DNA from 3 places in the Paenibacillus thiaminolyticus genome. Region 3 is predicted to be linked to each of the others. Evidence: riboswitches for the same ligand, from Rfam matches in the RefSeq annotation. Region 3 holds a riboswitch; each other region holds the start of a gene.
What was found. Region 3 has a riboswitch for cyclic di-AMP ahead of FLT43_RS17565 (C40 family peptidase). Riboswitches for the same ligand answer to the same signal wherever they lie in the genome.

Region 1 (4,964 bases), 100 kb from region 3:
CCGCCACAATCGTCATCAGATCGAGGTGGCGTTCGAACTGTCTGGCAATGTGAACGGCATTGACGAAGTTCTGGGAATTTTTATAGCTTTGCAAATTGTACAGATCACGATGCTTCCGCTGCTTGAGTACGCCGTCATGACCTGTCAGCACCACAATGTCGGGCTGGACCACCGGGAGCAGCCGGTACAACGCGTCTGCCATGTTTGCCTCGGACACATAATGGCCTTCCGCAGGGACGCGCAGCTGCCGGTAGATCGCCAAGCTTTTCTGTAAATAATTCGGATCTCCGTCCAAGTGTAACACCTTGCCGGGCATTTCGAAATAAGCCGATGAATTGACTGGATCAGCCATTGAAATTTCGGCCTGCTGCCGTTTGTTCTTCTCTTCGAGCGCCTCTACCGACTGCAGCATCTTGATGTGCGCTTGGCGTGTGCGCCGCTTGATGGTCGACTCAGGCACTCTCACCAGATCGTGAAGCGGCGAGTCGGCGATCAGGCGGTAATCCGTGCCTTTGATGATAGCCTCGTCTTGCTGGACCGTCTCCACACGGAACGTAATATCGCCGCCGTAGGACTTGCGTACGACCAAATCTCCTAGCTTCATAGGATCGATCACCTCTCTTCGACCATCCTATGGGCAGATGCATCATTTGGTGCTCATTGATTTGCCGATGTTGCATCCTTCCCGCCCTTGAACCGCTCATGAAGCACATTGCTGAACCGGGCGAATTCTTCAAGCGACAGCGTCTCTCCCCGGCGGTTCGGATCGATATTCGCCTCCGCGAACGCCTGACTAAGCAGCTCCGTTCCCCATGCCGTTCCGTATTTGGCCTTCATATTGTTCCACAAGGTCTTTCTACGTTGGGCAAAAGACCCCTGGATAACCTCGAACAGGAGCGCTTCGTCCTTCGCCTCCACTGGCGGCTGCTCTCGAATGCGCAGCTTGATGACGGCCGACTCCACATTCGGCTGGGGAATAAATACGGAAGGAGGCACGGTGCATACCAACTGCGGCTCGCTGAAATATTGAACCGCCGCGCTCAAGCTGCCGTACTCCTTCGTTCCGGGTTGGGCCGCCATCCGTTCGGCCACTTCCTTCTGAATCATGACGACGATGTTTTTGAGCGGGAGCCGTTCCTCCAGCAGCCGCATCAGAATCGGGGTCGTTACGTAATAAGGCAGATTGGCCACGACACTGACCTTGTTCATGGTCTGGAACTGTTCCCGGAACAGCTCGCCCAGATCGACCTTCAGCACATCCCCGTGGACAACCCGCACATTCGGGTACGGCTCCAGCACTTCGCCCAGAATCGGGATGAGGCGCTGATCGATCTCCACAGCCGCCACTTGCCCCGCCTGCTGCGCCAGCTGCTCCGTCAGGGCCCCGATCCCCGGTCCGATCTCCAACGCGCCTGTCATGCCGTCCAGCTCGGCTGCGTCGACGATGCGCCGCATAATATTCATATCGACCAAAAAGTTTTGGCCAAGGCTTTTCTTAAACGCAAATCCGTGCTTGCGCACAATTTCCTTCGTCCTCGATGGCGTTGCGATATCAATCGAAGGCTTGTTCATTCTGTCGTTCTCCTTCCGTACCCGTTACGATATGTGCAGAAGCCTCCAGCTCGTCCAGCTTGACCAGCGCAGCCTTGAACTCCTCTCGGCTGATCTGGAACATGCGGCATCGCTTCAGCAGCTGCTTCGCATTGCAATATCCGATGCCGAGGATCTCCCCCAGACGGTTCCGGCGTTCAGCTGCGCCGATCTGGATCGTCAGACCCGCTTCCGCCAGATCCGCCCAGACCAGCTCCGCTTCGGCCAACGGCATCTCGGTCCTGACTTGGCCCAGCGCCGCGCGAATCGCCTCCGGCGATGCGTTCTCCACGCCGAGGTCTCCCTTGGCTATCGCCTCATGCCGCGCCAGGAAGGCGTGCTTGCAGCCAGGCACCCGCTCCGCGATCATCTTTCGAATCCGTTCCCCTGCATGATCCGGATCGGTAAATATAATTACGCCCCGGCGCTCCTGGGCCAAGGCAATGCGCCGTATCGTCATCTCGCTGACGGCCGAGCCTCCCGTCTCGATTGTATCGGCCTCCACGGCCCGCTGAATGGCTACGGTATCATCTTTCCCTTCCACGACGATCACTTCTCGAATCACAATGACTGCTCCTCTCCGGTCCCCGCTGGCGCCTCTATGTAGAAACACAAAAGAAGAGGGAATTCCCTCTTCTTAGAATGACATAAAACGTTATATCTTACTATATGTTATAATGCCGCCTTAATTCAATTCGGGCTTCACCGGACCGATAACATAGACAGTAAATCCGTGTTTGCGGCCGAATTTGCGGACGGTGCTGCTGCTGTCGAAGTAGACGTCAATGATATTGCCCTTGACTGCCCCGCCGGTATCTTCAGCGCGGCGGAATCCAATGCCTTCAATGTACACCCACCAACCAAGCGGAATCACGTCCGGATCGACGGCGATGGTGCGGCCTTCGGATACGATGGCGCCAGATGCGGTCTTCGACCCTGCAGAGCCCTCCTGTTCGGTATAGGCGGTCAATTCCACATTTTTAAGCACTTTTTTATAGTTGAAATCAACGCTTCCGCCAGAATTGCTACCCCCGCTGACGGACAGCACGGCGACTTCCGGCTCTTTTTTGGTGCCGTACGCCACGACTTGGTTCACTTGCTTCGTTTTCACCTTTTTGTCCACCATTTTGGAGTACACGAGCTTGCCATCCTCATAAACCTTCTCGATTTTCTGAATGACCAGCCCCTCCTGGCCTTTTTGCACGGTCTTGGTCTTGCCTTTCGCTAAGGCCGGATCGGCTTTTTTGACCGTCCGGAACGGGACTGTTACTTTTCGCTCCTCCACATTTTTGCGGACGTCGATAATCCGGATATCCATATTCTGCGATACGGCGGTCTCTTTTTCAGGGATGACCTTATCCTCCGGCTTGACGGGTATATTCAAAGCGAGCAATGCTTCGTTAACCGATTTCTTCGTCGTGTAGTGCGTCTCTTTCTTACCGCCCATCACGATATTCACCGGCATGGCGCGCTCGATGATGACCCGATCACCATCGGCGATTTCGGAATCCAACGGCTTCGATACCACATCATAGGCCCCAACGGCTATCGCGTGCTCATCCAAAACATCGCGCAGCATCGATTCCCGGGTTATCAAAGCTTCTTCTCGTCCATCCACATAGACGGACAGCGTCTTCTTGGACGCGCTGTATTGAAATAATACGGCCATCAAGGTAATTACAACCGCCATAACGATGATGAGAGATACGATACGAACATTTTCATGCTTCCATCGCATTGCGAGCGACATGCTGGATGATCGGGGTTCATGGGTTTCGTCTTGAACGAGCTGTCCCACTTCTCGGTCCTCCTTACATAGTCCCGCCGTCGAGTGTTACGCATGATTTCTGGCTGACGCGACTATTTGAAGAATGTTTACGAAGCAACCCTGCGGTTCCTTCGCACCAACACCAGTAACGGTTGTTCCTCACCTCCTGTTCCTTACACCTATGACGTCTTTCTTTTCTTTATTCAAAAAAAGAAGATTTCAAGAAAAACAAAAGAAGCCTAGTGTAAGAGGCGACTCTTGATCATGGCTTCTCATTGAAACCCAAACGTCATCAGTTCAGGACGCGCGAGGACCCCTCTCTCCGTACGCTGACGAGGTTAGCTGTCGGGTTCGGGCTGTGAGAGTCGCCCTGTCGCTGCGAACCGGCTCATGGCTCGGCTGCACCGAATTCACCCCAAGGAATCAATCCACGCGTTCAGCCATGCAATAGATGCACCGCCAACACGCCGTTTGGTTCCCCCGCTCTCCACTGAAGGAGATTAAGCGATACTGGTTGGTTGGAACAATATTCAAGTTTTCGGTTTCGAACATCTGTGAGAAATCATATCGTGTTTGTAATCACCTTGTAAAGACAGTATCAATTCCGTTTTAAGCGAAAAAGGGTTAAAAAAAAGTAACATTTTCGCATTTTCTCAATAGAATCCACTTATTTGGTGGCCTACATCTTTATTTCATCGGTTTTTCATCGATTTTCATCGTATGTCAAAACATGTCAAAGCATTTTCAGTCGTTATTCTGCAAATTTCTTCAAATTCCATTCTTTTCAATTCAGCTGCCGCTTCGGCAACGAGACGAACATAAGCAGACTCATTTCGTTTTCCTCGAAATGGATGTGGCGTTAAATATGGGGAGTCCGTCTCGACCAGCAACCGGTCATTCGGTATGCGGACGAGCACTTCTTTCGGCTGCTTCGCGTTCTTGAACGTAATCGGCCCGCCAAATGAAATATAGAATCCCATATCAAGGCACATTTTAGCCGTTTCCCAGCTTCCGGAGAAAGAGTGCATGATGCCGCCCACCTCGCTAGCCTTCTCTTCGCGCAAAATGCGGACTACATCCTCATGGGCATCGCGGTTATGAATAATTATTGGCAGCTTCAACTCGCGCGCCAGCCCGATCTGCTCCCGGAACACGCGTTGCTGCACATCCTTGGGAGACGTGTCCCAATGGTAGTCCAGCCCGATCTCCCCGATGGCAACAACCTTGTCATGCTGTGTCAGCTCCGCAATCCATTGCATATCCTCCGGCTTCATCGTGATGGCATCGGTTGGATGCCATCCCACGGCGGCGTAAATAAATTCGTATTTCTCCGCCAAGGCCATCGTCGTCGGGATCGTCTCCCGGTTGAACCCGACATTCACCATTCTCGTAACTCCCTGCTCGAAGGCGCGGGCGATGATCTCCTCCCGGTCGGCGTCAAAAGCTTCATTATCTAAATGGGTATGCGTATCAAATAACATCGAAGTCTCTCCTTCATGATGATGGTATGCTTGTCTTCCCAAATAAGCGTCCGGCTTGCTGCCGTTCGGGAACGCCTCCGGCCCTCCATAGATGAAGGGACAGGCCGTGGCAGTTATCCGATCTC
Region 2 (4,964 bases), 1.4 Mb from region 3:
CGGATCCAGGTTATGGCTCGCCGAAGACATCCAGGCCGAATATCGACATGGCACGCGTTGTCCGCCTCATGAAGGAGCCTCAGGCGGCAAGCTATATGACGACGGGAGCCGATTATTGGTACGGCGTGATCGGCGCTGCCGCGTCTGCGATCGGATTTGCGCTCTTCGGCTATCTGTTCATTGACCAATTCGCGAAGTTTCTGTTCGGCCCCCTGCCGATCGGACTTGGCAACACGGCTCCGCCGTTTTCATATTTTCTGCAGCTGATGCTGCTCCATCTCGTCGCCTTGGCCGCCCTCTTCGGCTCGCTCTACTTCGTGAACCGCTGGAAAGGCGGTCGGAAGCTCGACGCCAAGACCTTTTTCGTCCAGTTAGCGGCGATGCAGATGCCTTACGGACCTATCTATGCGGTCGCCGGAATCATCTCGCTGCTGTCATTCTATTTATTGGCGCTCTCCATCGCCGGCCTCGCCTGGCTCGTATCGGTCATGATGACCATCTATGAGTCGCTGGAGCAAGCCCAAGTGTCGCGGAATAACCGCTTCGTGTATGTGCTGGCCAGCCTAAGCGGCTATTTCCTGCTCTTACTGATTATGGCCAAAATTCTGTTCTAATCCCGCCCTGCATGCATGCAGCAAAGCCCTCCGCCGGAATGGCCTGGAGGGCTTTATTGCATCTACCTGCGCTTCCCGATCTGATCCTCGAATTGATCGATCTGGGCATTCGTTCCGATGACGACCATGACATCATCGTCCTGGAGGACATCCTCGGCCGATGGAGCGATAATCACGCCGTTCGGCTTATGCAGCGCCACGATGCTGCAGCCGTACCGGGCTCTCGGGTTGACATCCTTGAGCATCTTGCCGCGCAAATTGCCGGGAACACTCAGCTCCGCAATCGTATAGTCCTTGGACAATTCGATATAATCCAGAAGGTTCGGCGATACCAGTTGGTGGGCCACACGGATCCCCATATCCCTTTCCGGATAGATGACCCGATCGACGCCAATCCGCTCCAACACGCGCCCGTGCAGCTCGGACACGGCTTTGGCGACCACTTTTCTGACCCCAAGCTCCTTCATCTGGATACTGACGAGAACGCTCGTCTGCAGATCATTCCCGATAGCGACAATGGCGCAATCGAAATTCCGGATGCCGAGCGAACGAAGAACATCCTCATCCGCCGCATCGGCAACGACGGCATGCGTCAAGACGTTGTTCATCTCCGAGACAACCTCTTCATCCTTATCGATTCCCAGCACCTGATGGCCGAGCTCGACCAGCTCCTGCGCCAGACTCGAACCGAATCTGCCCATCCCCACGACTGCAAATTGCTGTAACTCCATGTTCGTATTGCTCCTTCGCCCATTACTCTTCTTCTATATGGTAATCCCGGAATGCCGGCCTTTTATCCGATCGTAATTTTTCCTTCCGGGTGCTTGAATAGCTCACGTTCGCTTTTTGGGCCTAAGGCATAGGCCAGCGTAATCGGACCCAGCCGCCCCGCGAACATCATCAGGCAGATCAATAATTTGCCGACTACGGTCAAATCGGTCGTCAGGCCCGCCGTTAGTCCGACGGTCCCGAACGCCGAAGTCGTCTCGAACAATATCATCAAAAATGGATGATCCTCGGTCGTGGACAATACCATCGTTACCCCGATCACCATGAACAAGGCCATCAATGTTATCGTGACCGCCTTAAATATCCGGTCTTTGCCCAGCCGATGACGGAAGATTACGATGTCCTCCTTCCCCCGAATCATCGTGATGACGGCGCCGATAAGAATGGCGAACGTCGTCGTCTTGATTCCGCCGCCCGTCGAGCCAGGAGAGGCGCCGATGAACATCAGCACGACCATGAAGAACTGCGTTGCTTGCCGCATCGTGCCGATATCGACCGTATTCGCTCCGGCTGTACGCGGGCTGACCGATTGGAAGAATGCCGCCCACATCTTCTGCCAGCCGTTCAGACTGCCCAGCGTCGCCGGGTTCGTGAATTCGAAGACGAAAATGACGATGGCGCCCAATACGATGAGCAAGCCCGTCATCGTCAGCACGACCTTGGAATGGAGCGCCAGTCTGCGGGTGCGCCGGTATTCCGCTACATCGGACAGGACGATAAAGCCGAGTCCGCCCAGCACGATCAGCAGCATCGAGACGGTATTCACGATCGGGTCGCCGACATACCGGGTCAGGCTGCTGAACGGTCCCGATACGGAGCCGAACAGATCGAAGCCGGCGTTATTGAAAAACGATATCGCGTGAAATATGCCAAAGTACAATGCCTTGCCGAACGGCAGGTCAAATGACCAGCGCAGCGTGAACAGGACCGCCGCTGCACCTTCGATGCTGAAGGCGTACAGCAGCACCTTGCGAATCAGGCGAACGATGCCCTCCATGCTGCCTTGATTCAGCGCTTCCTGCAAAATGAGACGTTCTTTTAACGAAATACGCTTGCGGAAGGCAAGCGCGAACAGCGTCCCCATCGTCATGAAGCCAAGTCCGCCGACCTGAATCAGCGTAATAATGACGATCTGCCCGAACAAGGTGAAATGCGTGCCCGTATCCACCACAACAAGCCCCGTTACGCAAGTTGCCGACGTGGCTGTGAACAGCGCATCGATGAAAGGGAGAGGCTGGCCATCTGAATTGGCTATCGGAAGCATCAGCAGCAGCGCCCCGATGAGAATAATCGTCCCGAACCCCGTCACCAGAATTCGCGGCGGGGTGAGCTTCCACCGGGATGCTTTTTTAATTGATTTCAACGAAATCACCTCATTTTCAGCACGAAAAAAAGCACTGGAACTCCAATGCTAACGCTGGTATCCTGACGTTCAATGCCTACGAGGTTAGCTGACGGATTCGGGCGCGTCCAGGCCGCCCTATTTGCCAAGATCCATAATGCGGATCGGCGCAAAATTCACCCCAATGATCGGGTCCCCCGCTTTCGTAATTCACGAAATTCGGCCGTATTCAATTCATAACGAGATTATATACGTTTCATGACAGGGGCACAAAGTCGATGCAGGCACAAAATAAACAAAAAATATAGGAAAAAGACTTTAAATAGCGCTTACATCCTATCCTAATCTCTCACTGTGTCTTTCGCGCTTTCTATTTCAGCGTGTAGCTGGTTTATTCCATAATTTTCATGCCTGGACTTTACGCCAATGGAGTGGATACAATAATGAAAAGCACCGGAATCGATAACGGAGGTAGCTCTATGCCTGTGTTCCATCATGTAACGAAACGTTTATGGCTGGCTTCGATCATTGGATTTATAGTGTTTGTGCTCCTGCAGATAGTTATTCCCTCGCTTCAGGAAGCGAACCGGACCGGGCCAGAGCAGGAGCGAACGCTTCTTACGAAGCGGCAGGCTGCCGAGCGGGCGGTTGAATTTGTGAAGCGCGAGCCGAGGAGAAGCCGCATCATGCTGTCGGAACAGGAGCCGACGGTCGTCTACCAGACCGACAGACTAATGTCGGGATATATGAACCGGGAGAGGCTGGCCGCCAGCTATGCTCCATGGGACAGCCAGGCCCCGATAGATATTTATCAAGTCCTGCTCGGTGTCACGACACCCGATGGGAACGACATTTTGAAGGTTGATGTACATATGACAAGCGGCAGCATCGTGGGGTATGAATTAGCCGCCATTCCAGAGAGTCCACAATCGGAGGCCCCCGCGCTCGCCGTTGAGAAGGCGCGGCCAATTGCCGACCGCGAGCTGAACGCGCTCGGCTGGGACGTATCCAAGCTGGAACTGCAGGATGATCATTTGTCTAAGGCGGATGAACTGCGTTACTCCGTCAAGCAGGGCGAGATCGGGGCTGCCCGGCTCGAACTAGTCGTTCGCATGCGCTTAGATCGCGTCGTGGCGCTGCATCCCGTCTGGAGCATTCCGTCCGATTACAAGGACATTGATGTGAAGCAGACCGAGACCGCCGGTTCCCTCTATCGTATCGGCTACCGGTGGATGTCGATGGGACTCAGTATGCTTGCGCTGTGGGCTTGCATTTATTACCGGCGGCGGATCCGCTTCGGCTCAGGCACCTTAATCGCTCTGTCGCTCCTGTCATGCGCCATCTCCATGCTCCATATGTGGAATATGATGCCCGGCTTGGTCGTCCTGCAGTTCGGAGTGCCCCGTACGGAGCTGAATCTGAATGTGGCCCTCGTGCTGCAAGGGGCCATTACGGTTACGCAAGGGCTGTTCCTTTATTTTTCGCTGGTGTCGGGCTCTTATTTCTGGAGACAGTCAGGACGAAGCGAGCTGCTGCCGACATGGCGCGATCGGTCATTCGGCACGGTCTTGACCGGGTCATTCCGCCTCGGAACGCTGTATGCGGGCGTACTGCTCGGGGTACAGAGCGTCATCTTCCTGACGCTGGAGACCGGCTTCGGCGCCTGGTCGGCCACCGATGCCTCCATGTCTCCGCTCAATCTGACCGCGCCAGCCCTCTATCCGCTCCTCGCCTGGATGGCGGCGATTTCAGAGGAAGGCGTATTCCGCTGGTTCGGGACCGGCCTGCTGAACCGCTGGATTCGGAACCCTTGGGCAGCCGGGGTCATTCCGACCTTGATCTGGGCCTTCGGCCATGTGACTTATCCGATTTACCCGTACTATTCGCGACCGGTGGAGCTGCTCATAATCGGCCTCCTGTTCCTCGCCATTATGCTGCGCCATGGCTTCTGGACGGCCATGTTCGCCCATCTCATGCTCGACAACGTGCTGATGAGCATCTCTTATCTGCTGGAGGGCACAGCGTCCGGCCTCGGACTTGGCGTATTCTATCTGGCGCTGCCGATGTTGATCGTGTACAGCGTGAGGTATCTCCATCGGTATAGCGCAAGGCTGCCATGAAAAAAGACGTGCGCGGGTTGACCCTGCCAAGCGGCGGTTAACCCGTACACGTCTTATTTATAACAGGCGTCGCGGGACAAGCCCAGCAATGCTGTTTTT
Region 3 (4,964 bases):
ACGGGCTGCTCGCCTCCAATGAATTCGAGGAAGCGTGGCTGGACGAGGGCTTCACCTCCTATGCCGAAGACAAGCTGATGGAGCATGAATTCGGGGTCGCGCCGAATCTGGCCGTGGAAGGGAGCTATATGACGGACCCGGCTCCGCTCAAGCTGGCAGCGTGGGAATACAAAGACCACAGACATTATGCCGAAAATGTGTACATGCGTTCCAAGCTGGTCCTGCTCGCCATCGAGAAGCAGGTGGGCGAAAAGACGATGCACCGTATCATGCGGACGTACACGCAGAAGTACCGCTTCAAGCATCCGACGACCGCAGATTTCCAGCGTGTCGTCGAGCAGGTCACCAAGCGGAAATGGACCGATTTCTTCAATCAATATGTGTATGGGAACCAGATGGCGGACTTCGCTGTCGAGGGGATCGACACCCGCGTTCTGGACAACGAGGGAGCCCCCCGCTACGAGGCCACGGTTCATATCGTGAAGAAGGGCGCCGATTATCCGAGCGTGCCGATTGTATTCCACTTCGCGGACGGCACCAGCACCCGCAAGGTGTGGAACGGAGACGGCGAACGGATGCAATACCGGCTCAACCATACGGCGCCGCTGGACTGGGTCATGATCGACCCGCTCTATACGATTGTCGTGGAGAATAAGCATATCAACAATTATATGAAGGCGCATGTGGAGGAGCCCGTCCGCACCCGCGTCAATCTATCCATCGTCAAATTGCTTGAAATGATCTCGAGCGCAGTGGGGTGGTGAATCGAATGAAAGCCTATATGAGTCATGGTCTGTCCTGGGTGAAGGAGCATATCTATATCGCAGTCCTCCTCTTCTTATATCAATTATTATGGGGCTTCTTCGTCTATCGCTTCATTGACGGCGCGGTGCTCCCCGTCCTGCAGCGGTACCCCGATCCCGCGCCGACCGAGATGACGGCACGGCTGTTCCTGGCAGAGAGCCAGTTCATTCTGATGAAGACGAATGATTACTTGCCCTTTCTGTGGACGGTGGCCGCCTTTATCTTCATCCGTCTGCTGCTGACGCCATTCATTCGAGCCGGCGTATTCTATTCCATGGCCCGGCAATCCGGGTCGGGGCTTGCTTTTTTCGAGGGAATCAAATCGATCTGGAAGCCGATGCTGCTCCTCTACTGGCTCGAGACCATGCTTATCGTGCTTCCTGCCTACTGGTTCATTCCGCATGCCGTGCGCCAGTTCGCCGATGGTCCGACGCTGGCGGCCGTGATGACCGACATCGTGCCTTACGCTGCCTTGTGGCTGCTTGGCGCGTGGGTTGTCCGCCAGTTGTTCCTGTCGATGCAATTCGGGGCCGCCTCAGAGCTCTCTATCCTGCATGCGCTCCTGCAAGGAATTCGACGGATGGCTCCGCTGCTGGGCTTGTCTGCCATATTCGCCGGTATCGCCCTGCTGACCGGTCTTCTGTTCACTGCGGCGGCCATGTTTTGGACGGGACTGACGGCGCTCATTCTACAGCAGGCGTTCCCTGCTGTCCGTACGCTGCTCCAGTTATGGGGATTGTCCTCTCGTTATTCGGTATGGCAGCAATCGGGAACGGAAGAGAAATAAGACGAGAGAAAGAGGCTATTTCTGTCCGATAGAAATTCATACTCGCCCTGAATTCCAAAAAACTTGTCCATTTCGTCACGTGGTGGCGATCCGGGCAAGTTTTTTTGGTATTTATGGACAAAAAGTATTTGTCAAAGCGAAAAAGGTCTGTTACAATAAGTCGTAGATTTATTACAACTTTGTCATGAAAGCGGCAAGATCTCTTGCATTTTTGTTACATATCATTGAACCTGAATCTTAGACAAAGGATGCCGAATTTCCGGATTGGCCGGAAAGCGGGGGAACCAGTTTTTTGGGTGAATTGATCTCATTCGCTTCGATCAGAGATCATAGGGGACCTTCAACCGAACCCTTCAGCTAACCTCGCAGGCAAGGAAGGGGCTTTATCATTTGAAGAAGAAGCTGGTATCTGCTGCATTGGGGCTTAGCCTCTTATTCTCTTTCAGCGCAGGAAGCGCATTTGCAGCTACGAAGATGGATTCTACGATTGACGATTTGATGGGTATTTCTTACATGTATGGCGGTTCGACAACCAGTGGCTTCGACTGTTCTGGCTTCACGAAGTACGTATTCGACAAATTCAGCATCGATCTGCCGCGTTCGTCTACTTCCCAGTTCGAAGTTGGCGAGAAGGTGAGCAAGAGCGATCTTCGTCCTGGCGATCTGGTCTTTTTTGACACCAGCGGCGGCAATGGCGTGTCGCATGTCGGCATCTACGTCGGAGACGGCAAGTTCGCTCATGCCTCGACGAACAAAGGCACGCGCATTGATGAGTTGAGCATGGATTATTATGAGAAGCGTTATGTTGGTGCCCGTCGCGTCATGAGCGAGAAGGAATACACCACCTACGCTACAGAAGAATAGTACCGCAATCATTTATATGTTGGTTACCTAACCCGATGGGAAGCGAATATTCGCTGCTTATCGGGTTTTTACATTTATCTGTAGAAGAAGATGAATCTGGACTTTAAATCATATGCTCGCGGCCCCGGCCACGTTCTGGTCATTGTCACTAGAGAAAGGATTCTATCCATGATTTACCCCGTTTTTCCGCACTGGAAACTCAACTTGAATCCAGATGAGTCAGCCACCCTCTACCTGTAAGAATGAATGCAGACTGCCTTGCTTGACAAGGCAGTCTGATCGGGCCGAACAGAGCTCTTGGTTACTCTCCTATTGGTCTATCTTCAGCAGGACTGGCAATCATTCGCCATGACGTTCCATATTGCGATGTTTCTCGTGGAACAGTCTGCCTTCCTTGCCCAACTTTTCCCTCAACTCTTGTCGAATCTGCTTGCTGGTCTTGCCTTCCGTCGCAATGCCATGCTTCTTCGCAAGCAGCTGAATTTTTTTCTCGTGCAGCGATTTCATCTGCTGGCGCAATTCTTGCATCTGCGTCTTAATCTGCTCCAATTCCTTTTCCGTATCGGCCGCTTCCCGGGAACTGCTCTTGTCCGCCGCGTTCGCCGGCTGTACAATATCCGACACGACCTGTCCGAAAGGCTGCCATTGGGCCGCTTCGTTGGCGCTTCCCGCTTCTGCCGCGGCCGGAGAGGCAAGCAGCAGAAGCATGAGGGTCGTCCATGCTGCTACGGCTGGAGTCCGCTTCATGAGTATCCACCTCCTTATGCCGACGTTGGTACTAGTATGTTCATCCAACCTGAAACCAAACTGAAAAGAGGCTAAAAGTTTGTTCAGGTCTGATAGAAAGTCGTTTATTCGCCCAATGTGAATTCTCCGGAACGGGTGCGTACCTTCAGCATCGTTCCGCCATCACCGAATGCCCCGCTTACCGTATGGTTATTCTTGTCCTGCTCCTCGTAGCGCATGCCGTCCCAACGGATGCGGCCGCTGCCCGAGCCTCCGCTGAAGTCCACCGCCAAGTCTGACGGCTCCTTGCTCAGGCTGACTGTTACATTGCCGCTGGACGCCTTCAGATCCGCATCGTACCGCAGCTCATCCGCTTCAATCGTAATGTTGCCCGAGTCCGATTCGCCGTTCAGCTTTGCATGTCCGTCCGATAATTTCGCATTTCCGCTGCTCGTACGGAAGTTCAACACGTTGGACTCATACTTCTCCACTCGAAGGTTGCCGGAGGAAGCGATGGCTTCCATCTCAACCGCTTCGATATCTTGGATGCGGATATTGCCGCTCTTCGTCTGAACCGTGAAGGATTCAGCGTGGACGTCCCCCGTCGTAATATCTCCCGATCCGGCCTGCAGTGCGGCAGTCCGTGCCTCGATCCCGTTGATGCGGATATTGCCGCTTCCCGTACTGACTTCCATTAAAGCACTATTGAGACGTTCCGCTTCCACATTGCCGCTCCCTACCGCGACTTGAAGCCCATTCCACTGCTGTTCCGGCAGTTCGACCGTCAGCTTGACATCGAAAATGTGAACGCCGAAATTCACGCCGTCAGGCAGTTGAACGCTCAATTGAAGCGTATCACCTGTCGGGGTCACCTTCAGGTCAATGCTATCCGCATCATTGTTGCTGACCCGGCCATGCAAGCGGGTGACAATATCGTCCGTGCTGCCCGGAATCAGCTGTACATCCACGCTTCCCGTTTCGACGGTTACATTTTTAATCCCGGCCGCATCAATCGACTTCTCGATATGTACCTCCTTGGCCGCCGTGTTGAGCAGACTGTCTCCCGCTTGGGAGAGCCATTCGCCAGACTTATCCGCCATAGCCGGATTGAACATGAACACGACTCCGATGATTCCGGCAATGATTAACAATACCCCGGTAAGTTTTCTCATATCTCTTCTCCTAATAATCGCCTGTTTTTACAGACGAACACGCGGTCCGCCTGATTAGTCTGCTTCAGTATATCACGCTGCGCCACATCCATCTCCGGTCCGACGAAGTAAACGAAACCCGACTTAGGTCCAGTTCATGGAAACACTTGGGCTGCCGATAAACGATTTAGGTATGACAATTTTATCCTCCATGTTGGTCCCTCACCAGTGAGACAGGTTGGGAAATCGAAGGGCGCCAATCGGTATGCGGCGCTTGGGTGCGGGGCAGGTCTCCAAAAAGAAAAAGATAAGAAATGGGGTCATGAGAAAGTGAACGCTGTCAAAGTAATTATCGCCCTGGTCGCGAGCATGGTGGCCGGTGGCGCCTATGCATGGGTAACTAAGAGTTGGTCCGACATTATTCCGATTTACCCGTTGATTGTTGCCGGATGTCTGTATCTGTTCACGATATGGGTATTCAAGAAAAAAAGCACCGCCATCTTGTTCGGTGTTCTGCTGAGTATCGCAGCCATTACCGCTAATCTGTTCACCGGCATGGCGTTATTGAAACATGAAGTCAAGACCGAGATGGTCAATGCCGGTATGCTCACGGGCACCAATGCAGAGATCAA

Region 1: it holds a riboswitch for cyclic di-AMP, as region 3 does, so the genes downstream of both, FLT43_RS17055 (resuscitation-promoting factor) here and FLT43_RS17565 (C40 family peptidase) in region 3, are expected to answer to the same signal.
Region 2: it holds a riboswitch for cyclic di-AMP, as region 3 does, so the genes downstream of both, FLT43_RS23555 (TrkH family potassium uptake protein) here and FLT43_RS17565 (C40 family peptidase) in region 3, are expected to answer to the same signal.

What each region holds. Positions count from the first base shown of each region.
Region 1 is NZ_CP041405.1:3,836,439-3,841,402, reverse strand. Features, by position in the region: gene yabG (sporulation peptidase YabG) at 1-604, opposite strand, end outside; gene rsmA (16S rRNA (adenine(1518)-N(6)/adenine(1519)-N(6))-dimethyltransferase RsmA) at 658-1,572, opposite strand; gene rnmV (ribonuclease M5) at 1,553-2,155, opposite strand; gene FLT43_RS17055 (resuscitation-promoting factor) at 2,276-3,388, opposite strand; cyclic di-AMP (ydaO/yuaA leader) riboswitch at 3,670-3,875, opposite strand; gene FLT43_RS17050 (TatD family hydrolase) at 4,072-4,839, opposite strand; gene FLT43_RS17045 (HD domain-containing protein) at 4,953-4,964, opposite strand, start outside.
Region 2 is NZ_CP041405.1:5,302,202-5,307,165, reverse strand. Features, by position in the region: gene FLT43_RS23565 (hypothetical protein) at 1-614, shown strand, start outside; gene FLT43_RS23560 (potassium channel family protein) at 677-1,345, opposite strand; gene FLT43_RS23555 (TrkH family potassium uptake protein) at 1,408-2,766, opposite strand; cyclic di-AMP (ydaO/yuaA leader) riboswitch at 2,825-2,980, opposite strand; gene FLT43_RS23550 (CPBP family intramembrane glutamic endopeptidase) at 3,225-4,865, shown strand.
Region 3 is NZ_CP041405.1:3,939,385-3,944,348, reverse strand. Features, by position in the region: gene FLT43_RS17575 (M1 family metallopeptidase) at 1-764, shown strand, start outside; gene FLT43_RS17570 (carbamoyl transferase) at 770-1,591, shown strand; cyclic di-AMP (ydaO/yuaA leader) riboswitch at 1,831-1,978, shown strand; gene FLT43_RS17565 (C40 family peptidase) at 1,982-2,455, shown strand; gene FLT43_RS17560 (serine protease) at 2,795-3,202, opposite strand; gene FLT43_RS17555 (DUF4097 family beta strand repeat-containing protein) at 3,307-4,353, opposite strand; gene FLT43_RS17550 (hypothetical protein) at 4,561-4,964, shown strand, end outside.